DNA from 4 places in the Pseudomonas sp. GQ91 genome. Region 1 is predicted to be linked to each of the others. Evidence: predicted binding sites of a transcription regulator. Region 1 holds the regulator's gene; each other region holds the start of a gene.

Evidence for each region. Region 1 encodes sigma-54, which starts transcription at its own class of promoters, with help from an activator protein. Its sites were predicted from a motif close to ANTGGCATNNANNTTGCTNT; they were not measured.
Region 2: the regulator sigma-54 is predicted to act here: its motif matches at 1,745-1,764, upstream of glnA (glutamate--ammonia ligase).
Region 3: the regulator sigma-54 is predicted to act here: its motif matches at 3,455-3,474, upstream of AC6CIA_RS00990 (circularly permuted type 2 ATP-grasp protein).
Region 4: the regulator sigma-54 is predicted to act here: its motif matches at 1,957-1,976, upstream of glnK (P-II family nitrogen regulator).

The regions. Positions count from the first base shown of each region.
Region 1 covers NZ_JCAXED010000002.1:173,534-179,072, reverse strand. Annotated here, with positions in the region: gene rapZ (RNase adapter RapZ) at 1-670, opposite strand, end outside; gene ptsN (PTS IIA-like nitrogen regulatory protein PtsN) at 673-1,137, opposite strand; gene hpf (ribosome hibernation-promoting factor, HPF/YfiA family) at 1,148-1,453, opposite strand; gene AC6CIA_RS02970 (RNA polymerase factor sigma-54) at 1,527-3,020, opposite strand; gene lptB (LPS export ABC transporter ATP-binding protein) at 3,206-3,931, opposite strand; gene lptA (lipopolysaccharide transport periplasmic protein LptA) at 3,931-4,464, opposite strand; gene lptC (LPS export ABC transporter periplasmic protein LptC) at 4,451-5,023, opposite strand; gene AC6CIA_RS02950 (KdsC family phosphatase) at 5,032-5,539, opposite strand, start outside.
Region 2 covers NZ_JCAXED010000005.1:350,952-356,490, reverse strand. Annotated here, with positions in the region: gene glnA (glutamate--ammonia ligase) at 240-1,646, opposite strand; gene thiI (tRNA uracil 4-sulfurtransferase ThiI) at 1,979-3,433, shown strand; gene typA (translational GTPase TypA) at 3,573-5,393, shown strand.
Region 3 covers NZ_JCAXED010000001.1:242,025-247,563, forward strand. Annotated here, with positions in the region: gene AC6CIA_RS00965 (peptidase U32 family protein) at 1-648, shown strand, start outside; gene AC6CIA_RS00970 (DMT family transporter) at 795-1,697, opposite strand; gene AC6CIA_RS00975 (Lrp/AsnC family transcriptional regulator) at 1,830-2,270, shown strand; gene AC6CIA_RS00980 (hypothetical protein) at 2,411-2,638, opposite strand; gene AC6CIA_RS00985 (hypothetical protein) at 2,738-3,283, opposite strand; gene AC6CIA_RS00990 (circularly permuted type 2 ATP-grasp protein) at 3,665-5,074, shown strand; gene AC6CIA_RS00995 (alpha-E domain-containing protein) at 5,077-5,539, shown strand, end outside.
Region 4 covers NZ_JCAXED010000013.1:80,632-86,170, reverse strand. Annotated here, with positions in the region: gene AC6CIA_RS19625 (ammonium transporter) at 50-1,387, opposite strand; gene glnK (P-II family nitrogen regulator) at 1,422-1,760, opposite strand; gene AC6CIA_RS19615 (accessory factor UbiK family protein) at 2,172-2,432, shown strand; gene AC6CIA_RS19610 (YifB family Mg chelatase-like AAA ATPase) at 2,577-4,073, shown strand; gene AC6CIA_RS19605 (TetR/AcrR family transcriptional regulator) at 4,070-4,654, opposite strand; gene AC6CIA_RS19600 (ABC transporter six-transmembrane domain-containing protein) at 4,769-5,539, shown strand, end outside.

The DNA.
Region 1 (5,539 bases):
ACATCTCTTCGACATCCGGCTGTGCGGCCAGGTACTCGGCCACCGGCTGGTCAAGGCCGGACTGCTCGCGCAGTTCCGGTTTCCAGTAGGGATTGGGCAAGCAGCGCACATCGAATACCAGGTCGGCGTCGACGGGCATGCCGCGCTTGAAGCCAAAGGACTCAACCAGAAAGGCGGTGCCCGATTCCGGCTGGTTCAGCAGGCGTAGTTTGATGGCATCACGCAGCTGATAAAGGTTCAGGCTGGTGGTGTTGATCTTGAGGTCGGCCAAGTCAATGATTGGCCCCAGCAGGTTGGTTTCGTCTTCGATGGCTTCGGCCAGCGAGCGATTTGCACTGCTCAAGGGGTGACGACGACGGGTTTCCGAGAAGCGCTTGAGCAGGGTTTCTTCATCCGCGTCCAGGTACAGCACATCGCAATGAATGTGCTTGCCGCGCACCTCTTCAAGCAGTTCCGGGAAGCGTGACAAGTGACTCGGCAGGTTGCGGGCGTCGATCGACACGGCGACCAGCGGTTGCGCCAGTTCGGTGTGGATCAGCGCACGCTCGGCGAGCTCGGGCAGCAAGCCGGCGGGCAGGTTGTCGATGCAGTAAAAACCGTTGTCCTCGAGGACGTTGAGAGCGGTGCTTTTACCCGAGCCGGAACGCCCGCTGACGATGATCAAACGCATGATTACTGCCCGTTTTGTTCATCCAGGACAACCTGATACAGCGCCTGATTGGTCTCGGCACTGCGCAATTTGTCGCGTACATCCTTGCGGTCGAGCATGCTGGCGATCTGCCGGAGCAGTTCCAGGTGCGCATCGGTGGCGGCTTCCGGGACCAGCAATACGAACAGCAGGTCTACCGGGGCACCATCAATCGCGTCGAATTCGATCGGAGCGTCCAGGTGCAGCAGGGCGCTGACTGGCAGCTCGCAGCTTTTCAGTCGGCAGTGAGGGATGGCGATGCCGTTGCCAAAACCGGTGGAGCCAAGTTTTTCACGGGCGATCAGGGCCTCGTAAACATCTTGCATCTCCAGCTCAGGCACTTCGCGACTGATCAGGTTGGCAATTTGTTCGAGGGCTTTCTTTTTACTGCCGCCCGGCGCGTTCACGAGGGAACGGCCGGGGGTCAGGATGGTTTCAAGTCGGATCATGGGGGGAGAGTTAACGACCTGTACCTTGCATCAGGTGCAGATTCTTTTCCTTATGCTTTATGAGTTGGCGGTCCAGCTTGTCGTACAGCGAGTCAATTGCCGCGTACATGTCTTCATGTTCCGCGTTGGCGACGAGTTTGGCGTTCGGTACGTGCAAGGTGGCCTCGATTTTCTGCTTGAGCTTATCGACCTCCATGATGACCTGCACGTTGGTGATCTTGTCAAAATGCCCCGCAAGCTTGTTCAGCTTGCTCTCGGTGTACTCACGCAGGGGCTTGGTGACTTCCAGCTGGTGTCCACTGATGTTGACTTGCATACAGCTTCTCCTTCGTTGCCAGTGCATAAAGCGGCAGGCAAATGCCTGCCACTGGAACGCTGTGGCCCGCCCGTCACATCAACCGCTTGCGCTCGCTGGAAGGCGCAATCCCAAGGGATTCGCGGTATTTGGCAACGGTTCGGCGGGCGACCTGAATGCCTTGTGCCTCCAGTAAACCAGCGATCTTGCTGTCACTCAACGGCTTTTTCTGATTTTCCGCGGCAACCAGTTTTTTGATGATTGCGCGGATCGCCGTGGACGAGCATTCGCCGCCTTCGGAGGTGCTGACGTGGCTGGAAAAAAAGTATTTCAACTCATAAATACCCCGGGGGGTATGCATGAATTTCTGGGTGGTCACGCGGGAAATGGTCGATTCGTGCATGCCTACCGCTTCGGCAATGTCATGCAGCACCAGCGGTTTCATCGCTTCGTCGCCGTACTCCAGGAAGCCGCGCTGGTGCTCGACGATCTGCGTGGCGACTTTCATCAGCGTCTCGTTGCGGCTTTGCAGGCTCTTGATGAACCAGCGGGCCTCTTGCAACTGGTTGCGCATGAAGGTGTTGTCGGCGCTGGTATCCGCCCGGCGAACGAAACCGGCGTATTGCGGATTGACCCGCAGGCGCGGCACTGACTCCTGGTTAAGCTCCACCAGCCAGCGTTCGTTGTGCTTGCGCACGATCACGTCGGGCACCACGTATTCCGCCTCGCTGGACTCGATTTGCGAGCCAGGGCGCGGGTTGAGGCTTTGCACCAGTTCGATGATCTGGCGCAGGTCATCTTCCTTGAGCTTCATGCGGCGCATCAGTTGGCTGTAGTCGCGGCCGCCCAGCAAGTCGATGTAATCAGTGACCAGGCGCTGTGCTTCGGTGAGCCATGGCGTCTTGGCGGGCAGTTGGCGCAGTTGCAGCAACAGGCATTCGCTGAGGTTGCGGGCGCCGATGCCCGCCGGTTCAAATTGCTGGATGCGGTGCAGGACGGCTTCGATTTCGTCCAGCTCGATGTCCAGTTCCGGGTCGAAAGCGTCGAGAATTTCCTCGAGGGTCTCGTCAAGGTAGCCCTGGTTATTGATGCAATCGATCAGGGTCACGGCGATCAGGCGATCGGTGTCGGACATCGGTGCCAGGTTCAGTTGCCACAGCAAGTGGCTCTGCAGGCTCTCGCCGACGGAGGTGCGGGTGGTGAAGTCCCATTCGTCATCGTCGTTGCTGGGCAGGCTGCTGGCGCTGGTCTGGTAGACGTCTTCCCAGGCAGTGTCCACGGGCAGGTCATTGGGAATGCGCTCGTTCCATTCGCCTTCCTCAAGGTTATCCACCGTCGGGGCGGTTTCCTGATAGGACGGTTCCTGCACGTCGGCGTTGGGTTTTTGCTCGATGTTGTCGGCCAACGGATCTGCGTTATCGAAGTCGTCGCCTTCTTCCTGGCGTTCGAGCATCGGGTTGGACTCCAGGGCCTCCTGGATTTCCTGTTGCAGGTCCAGGGTCGACAATTGGAGCAGGCGGATGGCCTGTTGCAGCTGCGGTGTCATCGTCAGCTGCTGGCCCATTCTCAGGACTAGCGATGGTTTCATGGCAGGGGCTTAACACCTTATTCGCCGGCGCAGTGCGCCATCCACGACAGGGCGCGTGAGCGCCAAACATAAGCAAATTATATGCCTGATGTCGGTTGCTTTGCCTAGAGCGCGGTAACAATAAAAATAATAAGGTTTTTATTGACTCGCGCGCTCCGTGGCGCTGCGCTATGACACCAAGGTGTTTACAAGCGGAACTCGTGACCCAGGTAAACTTCCTTGACCAGATCGTTGGCCAGAATCGTCGCGGCGTCACCTTCGGCGATCAGTTGGCCATCATTCACGATATAAGCGGTTTCGCAGATATCGAGCGTCTCGCGTACGTTGTGGTCGGTGATCAATACACCGATTCCCTTGGCCTTGAGGTGATGGATGATCTGCTTGATATCGCCCACCGAGATCGGGTCGACACCGGCGAAGGGCTCGTCCAGCAGGATGAATTTCGGGGCGGTGGCCAAGGCGCGGGCGATTTCCACGCGGCGCCGCTCGCCACCGGAAAGGCTCATGCCGAGGTTGTCGCGAATGTGGTTGATGTGGAATTCCTGCAGCAGGCTTTCCAGCTCCTGGCGACGGCCGTCACGATCCAGTTCCTTGCGGGTTTCGAGGATCGCCATGATGTTGTCGGACACCGACAGTTTGCGGAAGATCGACGCTTCCTGGGGAAGATAGCCGATCCCGGCCCGGGCACGGCCGTGCATGGGCTGGTGGCTGACATCCAGGTCGTCGATCAGTACACGGCCCTGATCCGCCTGGACCAGGCCGACAATCATGTAGAAACAGGTGGTCTTGCCGGCACCGTTGGGGCCAAGCAGGCCGACGATCTGGCCGCTGTCGATGGACAGGCTGACGTCGCGCACGACCTGACGGCTTTTATAGGCCTTGGCCAGATGCTGGGCTTTCAGGGTTGCCATTACTCGGCCTTCTTCTTCGGCTGGATAACCATGTCGATGCGTGGACGTGGCGTGGTGACGTTGCTGCCGTTGGCGCGGCCGGCGTTGGCGACCTGCTTCACGGTGTCATAGGTGATCTTTTCACCTTCCGTGGAGTTGCCGTCGGTGCTGACCACCTTGGCCTGGTCAATCAGGACGATGCGGTTTTGCTGCGCATGGTACTGAATGGTCCGGCCATAGCCTTTCATCGGGCCTGGATCGGAGGCGGCTTGCTGCTGCTCGAAATACGCCAGGTTGCCCACCGAGGTCACCACGTCGATATCGCCCGCCGCGGTGCGGGTCAATGTCACCTTGCTGCCGGTGATCTTCATCGAGCCCTGGGTGATGACGACGTCACCGGTGTAGGTCGCGATGCCTCGCTTGTCATCCAGTTGCGCATCGTCAGCCGAGATGTGGATCGGCTGCTGGCTATCGTTCGGCAGAGCCCAGGCGCTCACGCTTCCCAGTGCTGCGCCCAGACCGAGCAAAATAGGGAGGGTTTTAACGAGCCTCATACTGTCCTCTTACGTTCGATAGCAGGTGTATCCTGCTTTCTTTCAAATACGCTTTCATTCCCTTGCCAGTCGATACACCGCCAGCGCCGTCGATTCTAACGTCTTGCTCGGTCTGCGCATATTGCTTCTGCGGGAATACGGTCATGCGACTGCTGGTGATCACGGTCTGGCGATTCTCGGCATCGGTGCGCGCGATACGCACCGAGTCGATCAACTCCACTTCGGTACCGTCCGGATTGACTTCGCCACGCTTGCTGGTGACGTGCCAAGGGTACTCGGTACCGCGATAAAGATTCAGGTCCGGATTGGTCAACAGTGTGATCTCCGAGGCCTTCAAGTGTTCGACCTTGTCCGAAGTCATCTCGTATTGCACCTTGCCATCGGGCAGGAACTGCACGCTGTAGGCGTTGGTGGCGTAATAGTCGATGGCGCCGCCGTCGACTTGCGCCACAGGCTGGTCGAGGAAGCGTTCCGGGCTGATATTCCAGTAGCCGACCGCCAGGAACAGTACGGCGATAGTCCCGAATATCAGGAAATTACGGATCTTTTTACTCAGCATAGATAGCTCTATAAGTAGGCGGCGTGGGCCGCTTCAAGGCTGCCCTGCGCGCGCAGGATCAACTCGCAGAACTCACGAGCGGCGCCTTCGCCGCCGCGGGCCTGGGTAATGCCGTGGGCATGCTCGCGCACGAACGCCGCGGCATTGGCCACCGCCATGCCCAAACCGACACGGCGGATCACTGGCAGGTCAGGCAAGTCATCGCCCAGATAAGCGACCTGCTCATAGCTTAGATTCAGTTGGCCAAGAAGCTCGTCCAGAACCACCAGTTTATCCTCGCGGCCTTGATAGAGGTGAGGAATCCCCAGGTTTTGTGCGCGACGTTCCACAACCGACGTCTTTCTGCCGCTGATGATGGCTGTTTGCACCCCCGAAGCCATCAACATCTTGATGCCCTGGCCGTCGAGCGTATTGAAGGTCTTGAATTCGCTGCCGTCTTCGAGAAAGTACAGGCGACCGTCGGTCAGTACGCCGTCGACATCGAAAATTGCCAGTTTGATGGCCTTGCCCCGTTGC
Region 2 (5,539 bases), on a different contig from region 1:
TGTGGGAGCGGGCTTGCTCGCGAAAGCGGACGTTCAGTCGCGGCATCGGGTGACTGATACACCGCATTCGCGAGCAAGCCCGCTCCCACCTTTTGATTGGGTTTGCAGGTCTGGAGTGGCGTCAGTCAGAGGCTACCTTATCTTTCGCGGTTGCTTACCAGTGGACTAAACCGGGCGCAAAAAAAAAGACCTCCGAAGGAGGTCTTTTTCATCACGCCACGTTACGCAGCGCTACCGGATCAGCAGCTGTAGTACAGCTCGTATTCCAGTGGGTGTACGAAGGTGCGGACCTTGATTTCTTCTTCGCTTTTCAGGGCGATGTAGGCATCGATAAAGTCGTCGCTGAACACGCCGCCTTTGGTCAGGAACGCACGGCCCTTGTCCAGCTCTTCCAGGGCTTCTTTCAGGCTGCCGCACACTTGTGGAATTTCCTTGGCCTCTTCAGGCGGCAGGTCGTACAAGTTCTTGTCGGCAGCGTCGCCTGGGTGGATCTTGTTCTGGATGCCGTCCAGGCCAGCCATCAGCAGTGCAGCGAAGCCCAGGTACGGGTTGGCGGCTGGATCCGGGAAGCGTGCTTCGATACGGCGCGCGCGCGGGCTGGACACGTAAGGAATACGGATCGAGGCGGAACGGTTACGAGCCGAGTAGGCCAGCATTACCGGAGCTTCGAAACCTGGGACCAGACGCTTGTAGGAGTTGGTCGACGGGTTGGTGAAACCGTTCAGAGCCTTACCGTGCTTGATGATACCGCCGATGAAGTACAGGGCAGTGTCGGACAGGCCGGCATAACCTTCGCCAGCGAAGGTGTTCTTGCCTTCTTTGGCGATGGACAGGTGAACGTGCATACCCGAACCGTTATCGCCGTACAGCGGCTTAGGCATGAAGGTGGCGGTACGGCCGTAGGCATCAGCCACGTTGTGTACGCAGTACTTCAGGGTCTGAACTTCGTCAGCCTTGGCCACCAGGGTGTTGAACTTCACGCCGATTTCGTTCTGGCCGGCAGTCGCCACTTCGTGGTGGTGAACTTCGATGACCAGGCCCATTTCTTCCATGGCGTTGCACATGGAGGTACGGATTTCGTGGTCGTGGTCGAACGGAGGAACCGGGAAGTAGCCGCCTTTGACGCCTGGACGGTGGCCTTTGTTGCCGCCTTCCACGTCCTGGTCGGACATCCACGAACCTTGTTCGGAGAAGATTTTGAACATCGAACCGGAGATGTCGGATTTGAACTTCACTTCGTCGAAGATGAAGAACTCAGGCTCCGGCCCTACGAATACGGTGTCGCCGATACCGGTGGACTTCAGGTATTCCTCGGCACGCTTGGCGATTGCACGTGGGTCGCGGTCGTAGCCTTGCATGGTCGACGGCTCGATCACGTCGCAGACCAGAATCAGGGTCGGCTCTTCGGTGAACGGGTCGAGTACGGCGGTGGTGTCGTCCGGCATCAGGATCATGTCGGAAGCTTCGATGCCTTTCCAGCCAGCGATGGAGGAACCGTCGAACATTTTGCCTTCTTCGAAGAAGGCCTCATCCAGCGCGTCGCGAGCCGGCATGGTCACGTGGTGCTGAGTGCCTTTGGTGTCCGTGAAGCGCAGATCAATCCATTTAACGTCATGATCTTTGATGAGTTGAACCGACTTCGACATAGTGTCCTCCGGGTGGCTTCGGGCTGGGTAGTGGAGTTAGCCCTTGAATATGGGTGATGCCGGCGCGGATAGTCCGCCATGGCAACCTGCCTCACAAGAGAGCAAATTGCATGCCAGTGCGCCAACATGGTCTTTTTGCCTCAAAATGGCCCCTATAAAGGTGCAGTCAGCTAAAACGGCACAAATCGCGCACTGCAATGTAGCGTAAAAACAGGGTTTCGCCCCATGTTGGTGCGTCGAGTGCTGTTTGCATATTAACTGGTTAAACCTTGAGCGATTTCCGCTATAATCCGCGCCCCCCTTTTTCGGCAGGCCCTGTGCGCGCTGTTTCCATGAAATTAATCGTTAAAGTCTTCCCCGAGATCACCATCAAGAGCCGACCGGTACGGATGCGTTTCATCCGCCAATTGGCCAAGAACATCCGTGCCGTGCTCCGCGATCTGGACCCGGCTGTGGTGGTGAACGGCGTGTGGGACAATCTCGAGCTGGAAACCCGCGTGACCGACCCGAAAGCCTTGAAGGAGCTGACCGAGCGCCTGAGCTGCATGCCGGGCATCGCGCACTTTCTGCAGGTCGACGAGTACCCGCTGGGCGACTTCGACGACATCACCGAAAAGTGCAAGCAGCACTTCGGTGATGAGCTTTCGGGGAAGATTTTCTCCGTGCGTTGCAAGCGCGCCGGCAAGCATCCGTTCAGCTCCATGGACGTCGAAAAATACGTCGGCAGCAAGCTGCGTCGCGAGTGCGGCGCCGCCGGGATTTCCCTGAAAGCACCACAAATTGAAGTGCGCATGGAAATTCGCGACCAACGGTTGTTTGTGATCCACAGCCAGCACAACAGCATCGGCGGCTATCCGCTGGGCGCCCTGGAACAGACCCTGGTACTGATGTCCGGCGGTTTCGATTCCACGGTCGCGGCCTACCAGATCATGCGTCGCGGCCTGATGAGCCACTTCTGCTTCTTTAACCTGGGCGGTCGTGCACACGAATTGGGCGTGATGGAAGTCGCGCATTTCATCTGGAAAAAGTACGGCAGCTCCCAGCGCGTGCTGTTTGTCAGCGTACCGTTCGAGGAAGTTCTGGGAGAAATCCTCGGAAAAGTCGATAACGGTCATATGGGCGTAGTATTGAAGCGTATGATGTTGCGCGCTGCGTCGAGTATTGCCGATCGGCTGCAGATCGAAGCGCTGGTGACCGGTGAGGCGATCTCCCAGGTTTCCAGCCAGACCCTGCCGAACCTGTCGGTGATCGACTGCGTGACCGAGAAGCTGGTATTGCGCCCGCTGATTGCCAGCCACAAGCAGGACATCATCGACCTGGCCAACGAAATCGGTACCGCCGATTTCGCCAAGCACATGCCGGAGTACTGCGGGGTCATCTCGGTGAACCCCAAGACCCACGCCAAGCGCTACCGCGTGGAGCATGAAGAAAAAGAATTCGACATGGCGGTTCTGGAGCGAGCGCTCGAGAATGCCAAGCTGGTGCCAATTGATCGCGTGATCGATGAGCTGGGCCAGGATGTGAAGATCGAAGAAGTCAGTGAAGCCCTGGCCGGCCAGATCGTCATCGACATCCGTCATCCGGATGCCGCCGAGGACGAGCCGCTGGAAATCGCTGGCATCGACGTGCAGACGCTGCCGTTCTATGCACTGAACGCGCGTTTCAAGGAACTGGATAACAGCCGTCAGTACCTGTTGTATTGCGACAAAGGCGTGATGAGTCGCCTGCATGCTCACCATTTGCTCAGTGAGGGGTATGCCAATGTGCGCGTTTATCGACCGAGCTAAGAGCCCGGGGCTGTTTGCCTGTGGCCTGCGTCACCGGCCCCCCGACTCTGCCGTCAAGCTGTAACGGCAAGGCCTGACTCTACTGTTAATCGCTGCCACGACCTGTCAGCACACCGAATCCTCTGATCGAGATACACAAGTGATCGAAAATCTACGTAACATCGCCATCATTGCTCACGTTGACCACGGTAAAACCACCCTGGTAGACAAACTCCTGCGTCAATCCGGCACCCTGGAGCGCAACGAGCTCAACGACGAGCGCGTGATGGACTCCAACGACCAGGAAAAAGAGCGCGGTATTACCATCCTGGCGAAAAACACCGCCATCAACTGGAACGGCTACCACATCAACATCGTGGACACCCCGGGCCACGCCGACTTCGGCGGCGAAGTAGAACGTGTAATGTCGATGGTTGACTCCGTTCTGCTGCTGGTTGACGCTCAAGACGGCCCTATGCCGCAAACCCGTTTCGTGACCAAGAAGGCGTTCGAAGCCGGCCTGCGTCCAATCGTGGTGATCAACAAGGTCGACCGTCCAGGCGCGCGTCCGGACTGGGTTCTGGACCAGATCTTCGACCTGTTCGACAACCTCGGTGCCACCGAAGAACAGCTGGACTTCAAAGTCGTCTACGCCTCGGCCCTGAACGGCATTGCCGGTCTGGACCACACCGACATGGCTGAAGACATGACCCCGCTGTACCAGTCGATCGTCGACAACGTACCGGCGCCGGCGGTTGACCGTGACGGTCCGTTCCAGATGCAGATTTCCGCTCTGGACTACAACAGCTTCCTGGGTGTTATCGGTGTTGGCCGTATCGCTCGTGGTCGCGTCAAGCCGAACACTCCGGTTGTCGCTATCGACGCCACCGGCAAGAAGCGTAACGGCCGTATCCTGAAGCTGATGGGTCACCACGGTCTGCACCGCATCGACGTTGAAGAAGCGGCGGCAGGCGACATCGTTTGCATCAGCGGCATGGATTCGCTGTTCATCTCCGACACCCTGTGCCACCCGGACACGGTCGAAGCGATGAAGCCGTTGACCGTTGACGAGCCAACCGTTTCCATGACCTTCCAGGTAAACGACTCGCCTTTCTGCGGTAAAGAAGGCAAGTTCGTGACTTCCCGTAACATCAAGGAACGTCTGGACAAAGAGCTGCTGTACAACGTTGCACTGCGCGTTGAAGAAGGCGACTCGGCCGACAAGTTCAAGGTTTCCGGCCGTGGTGAGCTGCACCTCTCGGTACTGATCGAAACCATGCGTCGCGAAGGCTTCGAAATGGGTGTTGGTCGTCCGGAAGTGATCATCCGCGTGGTCGACGGCAACAAGCAGGAACCGTTCGAAAACGTCACCATCGACACCCCTGAAGAATCCCAGGGCAAGGTCATGGAAGAGATGGGCCTGCGTAAGGGCGACCTGACCAACATGGTGCCGGATGGCAAAGGCCGTGTTCGTCTGGAATACAACATCCCTGCTCGCGGTCTGATCGGTTTCCGTAACCAGTTCCTGACCCTGACCAACGGTGCTGGCATCCTGACCTCGATCTTCGATCGCTACGACACCATGAAGTCCGGCCAGATGTCCGGTCGTCAGAACGGTGTTCTGGTGTCGGTAGAAACCGGCAAGGCGCTGACCTACTCCCTGGAAACCCTCCAGGCGCGTGGCAAGCTGTTCGTTGAGCACGGTCAAGAGATCTACAACGGTCAGATCGTTGGTCTGAACAGCCGTGACACCGACATGGGCGTCAACCCAACCAAAGGCAAGAAGCTCGACAACATGCGTGCTTCGGGCAAAGACGAAACCATCGCTCTGGTTCCACCTGTTCGCTTCACTCTGGAACAGGCCCTGGAATTCATCCAGGACGACGAGCTGTGCGAAGTCACGCCTAAGTCGATCCGCCTGCGTAAGAAGATCCTGGACGAAGGCGAGCGTACCCGCGCTGCCAAGAAAGCCAAGAACTGAGTTAACTCAGGCTGAATAAAAACGCCCCCGGTCGAAAGGCCGGGGGCGTTTTTTTATGCCTGCAGTTTGTGCCGGGCCGGCTCTTGTTGTGAGCGAGCTGTGGTGGCAAGCCTGCTGTTGTGGCGAGCGGGCTGTTGTGGCGAGCG
Region 3 (5,539 bases), on a different contig from region 1:
TTCGGGATCGCCAACAAACCGCAACAGGCCCTGGAACAATTGCACGATCTGCTTGGCCAACTGGGCACCACCCAGTATCACGCCACCGCGATCGAACTGGATGCGCCGCAGGCCTATTTCATCCCCAATTCGCAGCTCAAGGCGTTGCGCCGCGACGTGATCGAAGCGCTGAGCGTCGCGCGTGTCAAGGCGCATCCTCGTGGCGGGCGCAAGGCTGAAACCACGCCGCCGCCGGTCTATCCGGAGTCACACCTGTCGTTCCTGGCCAACGTTTACAACCAGAAGGCCCGCGACTTTTATCACCGCCATGGGGTCAAGCTGATCGATGCGGCCTACGAGGCCCACGAGGAAACCGGCGAAGTACCGGTGATGATCACCAAGCACTGCCTGCGTTTCTCCTTCAACCTGTGCCCGAAACAGGCGAAAGGCGTCACTGGCGTACGTACCAAGGTCGCACCGATGCAGTTGATTCAGGGTGACGAAGTCCTCACCCTCAAGTTCGACTGCAAACCCTGCGAGATGCACGTGATTGGCAAGATCAAGGGCCACATCCTCGATCTGCCGCAACCTGGCAGTGGCGTACAGCAAGTGGTGGGTCACATCAGCCCGGCCGACTTGCTCAAGACCATTCCTCGCGGCGCCCACTAGCCGTGAGTCTGCCGTAGATACCGTCTTGAACTTGGTGGCCGGGCAAGCTCGACAGCTGCGGGGTAATTTAGGGCTCGAGATTTGCGCTTGCTCGGCAAAAGTCAAGGCGGTATCTACCTAGTACTTGGGCCGGACGGTATCCGAAGTTATACGCCTTGAGTCCGGCCATCGGGTTTGAGGCGCCACCACCATCCGCGCTGCAACCCCGCCGCTGCCAGTAGAATCGCCGCCACACCCAGCCATTGTGCCCAGCCCAAACGATGCCCGTAGGCAATCCAGTCGACCAGAATGGCCGCGATCGGATAAATGAAAGACAGCGCGCCGGTCATGGCGGTGGGTAATTTTTGTATCGCACCGTAGAGCAACACATACATCAATCCGGTATGTACCACCCCCAAGGTCAACAAGGCTGCCCAGGCCTCGAAGGGCGCAGACAAACTCTGCGACGAGACCAGTGGTGCCAGCAGCACGGCGCCGGTAGTCACCTGGATCAACGCCATCAGGTGCGGTGGCACCGCTTTCAAGCGTTTGATAATCAGCGCAGCGATCGCATACAAAAAGGCCGCGCCCATCGCCAGCGCGACCCCGAGCAGGTATTGCTCGCCGCCGGTTGCCTGGTTACCGTGGGCCGTAACGATCGCCAGCATCCCCAGAAAAGCCACGCTCAGCCAGGCGAGCTTCTGCACGGTGATCTTTTCACCGAGAAACAGCGCCGCGAGCATCACCAGCATGAACGGCTGGACGTTATAGACCGCGGTGCTGATAGCAATGGACGCCTTGGCATAGGAGGCGAACAGCAGCAGCCAATTGCCCACGATGGCCACGCCACTGAGCATCGCCCAGCCGAGTGTCGAATAACTCAACAAGTCGACCCGCAAATACCCCAGCAACCCGCACACCAGTAACAGCGCCAAGGCACCGATAACGCAGCGCCAGAACACCACCTCGATTACCGGCACGCCTGATACCAGTACAAACCAGCCGATCGTGCCTGAGATCAGCATGGCGGCAATCATTTCCCAGGTTCCGCGACGCATGGATGTGTCCATAGTTTGTGCTCCTCGAATGAAGCTAAATTATGGCAATCTGCGTCACACAGGCTCCAGCGCCTAAAAAAGGCAAAGGTCGTTCATGACCTTTTCTTGTTAGGCAAAAAGGCGAATTCACTTCAGGAGACAGGCATGATTGATCTTATCGACCAGCAACTGATTGCGGCCTTGATGGAAGATTCGCGACGTTCGCTGAAAACCCTGGCGGGCATCACCGGGCTGTCCTCGCCCAGCGTGAGCGAACGACTACGACGCCTGGAAGAACGCGGGGTGTTGAAAGGCTACACGGTCAATATCGACCCGAAACACTTTGGCTATCTGCTGCAAGCCATTGTTCGGATCCGCCCTCTCCCCGGCCAATTGCAGGAAGTGGAGCGTCAGATCCAGGCGATCCCGGAGTTCACCGAGTGCGACAAGGTCACCGGCGACGACTGTTTTATCGCACGGCTGCATGTGCGCACCATGGATCAACTGGATACGCTGCTCGACCGGCTCAATGGCTACGCCGAAACCAACACCGCGATCGTCAAGAAAACTCCGGTCAAGCGCCGGTTGCCGCCGTTGGCCGAATAACCTGCAATCGAAGGCTCAAGGCTCGGGATCCTCCGGCGCGGTAAGCGGTACCTCGGCGTCGTCCATCAACGAACCCGGATCTTCGTTGCCGGGGTCATTGATGGGTTCCTCTTCTGGCGGAGTGTGCATGCTCGCCTCCTCTAGCCGCCCTGGGTATCGATGTCGGCATCTGTTTCGGGCTTGGGTTCGGGTTCCGGCTTGAAGTCAGGGCTGAACTCATTCTCCTTGTCGACCGGGTCCGCGGGCGGTTTGCGGTCCTTGGGGGCGGTCGCGCCGGTGTCGGCCGCTGGGACATCCTCACGACCACCGTCAATGGCCGGATCGTTCCTGTCGCTGACTTGTGGGTCTGGGTCGTCGGTCGCGTTCATCTCTACCTCTTTACCGGTTCATCAATACGTCTATGCGTAAGGTTAAGGTCTTGTCGGCCTGGATGAAGTTCCGTCAAATCGTCCGCGGCTGATCAGTGGTCACGCACCGGGGTTGTCCACCTGGATATAAAACGAAAACGCCCCCAGCACGATCCAGAACACCATGAACAACCAAGGCGTGCGCACTGAAAACAGCAGCGACTTGCGATAACCCTTGTGGGTCGATTCCATTTCGCTGAACAACGGTGATTCATCGTAGGCCAGGCCCATCATCGGCTCGCTGCGCAGCAACTCGCTTTGTTTGAAGTGCCAGTGATCAATGATGTCGTAGGCCGCCCGGATACCCGGCCAGGCGTTGAGCGAACTGAGCACCCCGAGCAGCGCCAGGAACAGCGGCACCACCAATGTGAAGAGTTTGCTCCACTCCGGATTGAGATTGCCCATGCCGGAGACAAAAGCAATCACCAGAAACGATTGCGCCGTGAGATAGGCGTCGGTGCGGTTGGCCAGAATACTGGTTTCGTATTGGATTTCCCGACGATAGAAGTCCAGTCGGTCCTTGGGCGAACCAAATATCCTGGCGTTGTATTCGTCGTGGTCGCTCAGCGCCGATTCCGGGTTTTGCGGGTGAATGATCCTAGGCACAAACGGTGATCCTCGCAGTACTTGTTTGTCTTAGAAGAGCCGGCGCAGCCCTTAGTTCAAGTGGATCATGCGCACCGTCCTGGAGCATTCATTGCGACTCCCGCGCACCGGCGTTGAGCATGCCGGGCGAATCAGGCGGCGGCCGAGGGGATTTAGGCGGCAAAACGCGGTTTAGGCACAGGCATTGCTTTAATCCTGCAAGGCCCAGCCTGCCACAGATGAATACAGGAGCAATTGTTACCCCCTGACTCAGAGCCGACTCCAAAAGAAAGTAAGGACCAGGCCTGGTGGCGCCAAACGCCACGGGCTCATAAAAAATGCGTTTTCTAAAGCGGCAGTGCCACCCCCAGGTTTTCGCCTGGCACTGACAAGGTAATTGGAATGGCTCGATCTTTCTTTGATGAAATGAATGACGCACATGGCGTCTGCCGTGCGCACTATCAGGATTTCTCCCGCTGGCTGGCCAATACCCCGCCAGAGCTGCTGGCACAGCGCCGCCGCGAAGCCGATCTACTGTTTCACCGCGCGGGAATCACCTTCACCCTGTACGGTGACGAACAAGACACCGAGCGCCTGATCCCGTTTGACATCATCCCGCGCAGCATCCCCGCCAGTGAGTGGAGCGTCATCGAGCGGGGTTGCATCCAGCGGGTCAACGCACTGAACATGTTTCTGGCCGACATTTACCACGACCAACGCATTATCAAGGCCGGGATCGTTCCCGCCGATCAGGTCCTGGGCAATGAGGGCTATCAGAAATCCATGATTGGGCTGGACCTGCACCGCGATATTTATTCCCACATCTCCGGCGTCGATCTCGTACGGGATGGCGATGGCACTTACTACGTTCTGGAAGACAACCTGCGCACGCCCAGCGGCGTCAGCTATATGCTCGAAGACCGCAAGATGATGATGCGCCTGTTCCCCGAGGTGTTTGCCAAACAGCGCATCGCCCCGGTGGACCACTACCCCAATCTCCTGCTCAAGACCCTGAAAAGCGCCAGCCGCCTGGATAACCCCAATGTCGTGGTGCTGACACCGGGGCGCTTTAACAGTGCGTTCTTTGAGCACGCGTTCCTGGCCCGGGAAATGGGCGTGGAACTGGTGGAAGGCGCCGACCTGTTCGTCCAGGACCTCAAGGTATTCATGCGCACCACTGACGGCCCGAAAGCCGTGGACGTGATCTATCGTCGTATCGACGACGCTTTCCTCGATCCCAAGGTGTTCAATCCCGAATCGATGCTCGGCGTTCCTGGCCTGGTGGCGGCCTATTGCGCCGGCAACGTGGTGCTGGCCAATGCCATCGGCACGGGTGTGGCCGACGATAAATCCATCTATCCCTATGTGCCGGAGATGATCCGGTTCTATCTGGATGAAGAACCTGTGCTGCACAACGTGCCTACCTTCCAGTGCCGCAAGCCGGAAGAGCTGTCGCACGTACTGGCGCATCTGCCGGACCTGGTGGTCAAGGAAACCCAAGGCTCCGGCGGCTACGGCATGCTGGTGGGCCCGGCGGCCTCTGCCGCCGAAATCGAAGACTTCCGCCAACGCATCAAGGCGCGTCCCCACGCCTACATCGCTCAGCCGACCTTGAGCCTGTCGACCTGCCCGACCTTTGTCGAAAACGGCATCGCGCCCCGGCACATTGATCTGCGGCCGTTCGTGCTCTCGGGCAAGGAAACCCGCTTGGTCCCCGGCGGACTGACCCGGGTTGCGTTGCGCGAAGGTTCGTTGATCGTCAACTCGTCGCAAGGCGGCGGAACCAAGGACACCTGGGTGGTGGAGGGCTGAGTATGCTGAGTAGAACCGCCGCGGATTTGTATTGGATGTCGCGCTACCTGGAACGCGCGGAAAACCTCGCCCGAATGCTCGAAGTCAGTTATTCGCTGTCACTGATGCCCCAGGCCGGACGCAGTGATGGCCTGGACGAACTGGCGATGTCGCTGCTCAGCAGTGGCACCCTGGACAGCTATCTGGAGCGCCATCAGCAACTGGACGCCGAGCGTATGTTGCACTTCTTCGCGCTCGACGAAGCAAACCCGGCGAGCATCTACAACTGCCTGCGCGCCGCTCGCGGCAATGCCCATGCAGTCCGTGGACGCATCACCGCCGACATGTGGGAAAACCTCAATGCCACCTGGCTGGAGATGCGCAGCATTGCCGCCGGTGGCCTGGCGCGGCATGGCATCAGCCACTTCTGTGACTGGGTCAAGCAGCGTTCACACCTGTTCCGTGGTGCTACCGCGGGCACCATCA
Region 4 (5,539 bases), on a different contig from region 1:
CCCAGACAAAAAAATGCCCGGCAAGCCGGGCATATTTTTTCAAGCGAACTTACAAGTTGTAGCCACGCTCGTTGTGCTCCGCCAGGTCGAGACCCACCGCCTCTGCCTCTTCGGTCACACGCAGCCCCATCACCATGTCCAGCACCTTGAGAATGACGTAAGTGATAATACCGGTGTAGATCACGGTGAAACCGACGCCCTTGGCCTGGATCCAGACTTGCGCGGCAATGTCAGTTACCGTGCCGAAACCACCCAGCATCGGCGCCGCGAACACGCCGGTAAGAATCGCGCCGACAATACCGCCGACACCGTGGACGCCGAACGCGTCCAGCGAGTCGTCATAGCCCAGCTTGCGCTTGAGGCTGGTGGCGCAGAAGAAGCAGATCACACCCGACGCCAGGCCGATGACCACGGCCCCCATCGGGCCCACGGTGCCAGCAGCCGGGGTAACCGCCACCAGGCCGGCCACCACACCCGAGGCGATACCCAAGGCGCTTGGCTTACCGTGGGTGATCCACTCGGCGAACATCCAGCCCAGTGCCGCCGCCGCAGTAGCAATCTGCGTGACCAGCATCGCCATGCCGGCGGTGCCGTTGGCCGCCGCGGCAGAGCCGGCGTTGAAGCCGAACCAGCCGATCCACAGCATGGCCGCGCCGATCAGGGTGTAACCCAGGTTATGCGGAGCCATTGGTGTGGTCGGGTAGCCTTTACGCTTGCCGAGCACGAGACACGCCACCAGGCCAGCCACGCCGGCGTTGATATGCACCACCGTGCCGCCCGCGAAGTCGAGCACGCCCCAATCCCACATCAGGCCGCCGTCGCCACTCCAGACCATGTGGGCGATGGGCGCATACACCAGGGTGAACCAGATGGCCATGAAGATCAGCATGGCGGAGAATTTCATGCGCTCGGCGAACGCACCGACGATCAGCGCCGGCGTGATGATCGCGAACGTCATCTGGAAGGTGATGAACACCGCTTCCGGGAACAGCGCCGCAGGTCCGGTGAGGCTGTCCGGAGTCACGCCCGACAGGAACGCCTTGCCCATGCCGCCGAAGAATGAGTTGAAGTTGACGACGCCCTGCTCCATGCCCGTGGTGTCGAACGCGATGCTGTAGCCGTAGACGACCCACAGAATGCTGATCAGGCCGGTAATGGCGAAGCACTGCATCATCACCGAAAGAATGTTCTTGGAGCGGACCATGCCGCCGTAGAACAGCGCCAGGCCAGGAATAGTCATGAACAGCACCAGCGCGGTGGCCGTCAGCATCCAGGCGGTATCGCCGGAGTTGAGGACTGGAGCCGCCACTTCGTCTGCCGCCATGGCCAGGCTGGGCATTACGATGGACAACAGGGCTCCTAGCCCTGCGAATTTACGCAGAGTCATATTGTTTTCTCCTGGGGCGTTGGGGTTTGGCGGCTTAGATTGCGTCGGTATCGGTTTCGCCGGTACGGATGCGAATAGCCTGTTCCAGATTGACCACGAAGATCTTGCCGTCACCGATCTTGCCGGTGTTGGCGGCCTTGGTTATAGCCTCGATAACCCGGTCAAGATCCTTGTCGTCAATGGCGACATCGATCTTCACCTTCGGCAGGAAATCGACTACATATTCCGCGCCGCGATACAGCTCGGTATGACCTTTCTGCCGACCGAAGCCTTTGACCTCAGTGACGGTAATGCCCTGCACGCCGATCTCCGACAACGACTCGCGTACATCGTCCAACTTGAACGGCTTGATGATGGCAGTGACTAGCTTCATGAAAACTCTCTCCCGAATTGGTGGACTTGCCCCAGGAAAACAAACCCGACTCAAGTCTAAGCGCAGTGCCTGGCTTTGTAACGCATCGTCGCCTCGGCAATTGCCTTTGCGACGCCATGACGAAACCTGTACCCCTGATCCGTCGGCGCACTGCATTCGTCACAGCGACTGCATCAGTGCATGGGTCATGATCGTCTAAGCAGAAACCTTGCCAGCTCCGTAAAAACCACTGAAATCAATCCCTTGTCCACTTATGCCCAGCGAAGGGCCAGCACGGCGTCGCCGATACGCACAAAAACAGTGCGCAAGCGCCCGGGCCGATGCGCGAAAAGCGTGCGGCCAGCATCATCAGAAATGCCGTAGACGCTGCGTGATACACTGCGCGCCAACCGTTATTCCGGATTATTTCCCATGCTCGCGCCCAAAGACCTCCTCGACGCCCTGAGCGGCCACGCCGCTCGACTGTTCAGCGGCGACACCCCGCTGCCCCGCAATGAAATCGAAAGCCAGTTCAAGGCGCTGTTGCAGAGCGGCTTCAGCAAGCTCGATCTGGTTAGCCGGGAAGAGTTCGATAGCCAGATGGTCGTGCTGGCCCGCACGCGAGCGCGCCTGGAAAGCCTCGAGGCGAAGGTTGCAGAGCTGGAAGCACGCCTGAGTCCGGTCCAGGAATAACCTGATACGACTCGATCAACATGTGGGCGCTGGTTCTGCGTTCGGCTGGGGATACGTTCTGTAAAACCTCAGCACTGCGCTCCCCTTAATCTCATCTACCCTTGAAAAACCGCAGGAAGCGGCCCTCCACCTCAAGGAACGAGCATGTCCCTCGCCATTGTCCACAGCCGCGCCCAGATTGGCGTCGAGGCCCCTGCCGTCACGGTCGAGGTGCATATGGCCAACGGGTTGCCTTCCCTGACGCTGGTAGGCCTGCCCGAAACGGCCGTCAAGGAAAGCAAGGACCGGGTGCGCAGTGCCATTCTGAACTCCGCGCTGCAATACCCCGCGCGTCGTATCACCCTCAATCTCGCGCCCGCCGACTTGCCCAAGGACGGCGGGCGTTTTGATTTGGCAATCGCCCTGGGGATCCTGGCGGCCAGCGTGCAGGTGCCGGCGCTGATGCTGGATGACGTGGAATGCCTCGGCGAGCTGGCGCTGTCCGGCGAAGTACGTGCGGTGAAAGGCGTGTTGCCAGCGGCGTTGGCGGCACGCAAGGCCGGCCGCACCTTGATAGTGCCACGCGCGAATGCCGAGGAAGCGTGCCTCGCCTCCGGCCTGAAGGTGATTGCAGTCGATCATCTGCTGCAAGTGGTGGCCCACCTGAATGGGCAGGTGCCGATTGAACCCTTCAAGACCGACGGCTTGCAGTACTTGAACAAACCTTACCCCGACCTGAGCGAAGTCCAAGGCCAACTGGCGGCCAAGCGCGCGCTGTTGATTGCCGCGGCGGGCGCTCACAACCTGCTGTTCAGCGGGCCGCCAGGCACCGGCAAAACCTTGCTCGCCAGCCGCCTGCCCGGTTTGTTGCCACCCTTGAGCGAACAGGAAGCGCTGGAGGTGGCCGCGATTCAATCCGTGGTCAGCCTGGCGCCGTTGAGTCACTGGCCCCATCGACCGTTTCGCCAGCCGCACCATTCCGCATCGGGACCGGCGCTGGTGGGCGGCGGTTCTAAACCACAACCCGGGGAAATCACCCTCGCCCACCATGGCGTGCTGTTTCTCGATGAACTGCCGGAGTTTGATCGCAAAGTGCTGGAGGTGCTGCGCGAGCCGCTGGAGTCCGGGCACATTGTGATTTCCCGCGCTCGCGACCGGGTACGCTTCCCGGCGCGCTTTCAACTGGTGGCCGCCATGAACCCTTGCCCCTGCGGTTATATGGGTGAACCGAGCGGGCGCTGCCGGTGTACGCCGGAGCAAATCCAGCGCTATCGCAACAAGCTCTCCGGCCCCTTGCTCGACCGTATTGACCTGCATCTGACCGTGGCCAGGGAAAGCACGGCGCTGAACCCGGCCCGACAGACTGGCGACAACACCGCCATGGCCTCGGTGCAGGTTGCCGACGCGCGGGAGCGTCAGCAACGGCGCCAGGGCTGCGCCAATGCTTTCCTCGATCTGCCCGGGCTGCGTGCGCACTGCCAACTGCAGAAAGTTGATGAAGGCTGGCTCGAAGCCGCCTGCGAGCGACTGACGTTATCGCTACGCGCGGCCCATCGGCTGCTCAAGGTAGCGCGCACCCTGGCGGATCTTGAGCAGGTGGAGGGGATCGCCCGGCACCATTTGGCGGAAGCGCTGCAGTACCGGCCAGCGGCTATCGGCTAAGGGGCCTTGGGCAGATCCAGCAGTAGCCCAGCCACTTCCAACACTTCATCCAGCGCCGCTTCTGCCGACTCGGTGGAGGGCTTGAGCATCAGATCATCGGCATAGCCCATCGCCACCGCAAACAACTGGCGGGCAACGCGCTCGGGCGAGTCACACCGGAACACCCCAGCCGTGACACCCCGCTCGATGACCTCGGTGAGCATGGCTGGCCACTGAGCGTTGATCCGCAGGTAAGCCTGGGCCAGTTCCGGGTCGTGCATCGCCTCATCCCAGGCATCCAGCCAAAGCGCCCAACCCGCATCGGCAGTGCGAGGCAGGCAGTCACGCAAGAAGCCCAGCAGCGCATCCATGGGCGAGGCATCCGCCAGGGGCGCACGCACGGCCTCCAGTTGCTCGTTGGCGAAGCGCACGAAGGCTTCGCGGCGTAGTTCTTTCCAGTCGCTGAAGTAGTGATACACGTGGCTGCGAGACAGGCCGGCATGATCCGCGAGGTCGCGGGTCGAAACATCGGCAAAGCCCTTGCTGCGGAACAGCTCCAGGGCGGCGGCGACGATCTGGTCTTTACGGTCGATACGCGACATGGGCAATTTCCTTTGAGCACCGCTGGATAAGCGGCACTTGCTTTTTGAGCGATCGCTCAAGGATACTTGAGCAGTCGCTCAATGATAGCGTCTATCACTTCTCTGGTGCACCCCATGTCATCCGTAACCCCACAGACTCTGATCGAAGAAAGCAAAAAAATCGGTCAACAATCCGCCAGCCAGACCCTCAAGGCCATCGCCCGGACCTATCCCGGCAAGCTGTTCTGCACACTGTCGCTGGTAGCGCTGGAGAACGCCCTGCTGCTGGCCTACCCACTGTTTGCAGGGTTCGCCGTGGACTCGATTCTTCGCGGTGACGCCGCCAGTGCATTGCTCTACGCCGCGGTGGTCTTGGCGTTCTGGGTCGTCGGGGCCGCACGGCGAGCACTGGATACCCGCACGTTCACCCGTATCTATGCCGACCTTGCAGTGCCAGTGATCCTCAATCAGCGCCTGCAAAAACACAGCACATCACGCGCGGCAGCGCGGGTGGTGTTGGCGCGGGACTTTGTCGATTTTTTCGAGAAGCACGTGCCGATCATCGCCACCGCACTGGTGTCCATCGTCGGTGCAGCGGTGATGCTGCTGGTGATCGAGCCGTGGGTGGGCCTCGCCTGCCTGACCGCGCTGCTGCTGTGCATCACTTTGCTGCCCCGCTTCGCCCGCAAGAACCAGGCGCTGCATGAGCGTTTGAATGATCGGCTCGAAAAGGAAATCGGCCTGGTGGAAAAAGTCGGCGCCCATACTTTGCAACGCCACTATCGGGTGCTGTCGCGTCTGCGAATCTGGCTGTCCGACCGCGAGGCCGCCGCGTTCCTGTTTATAGGTTCACTGGCGGCACTGCTGTTCGTCGTGGCGATCAGCCAGTTGGCATTGTCACCGGCG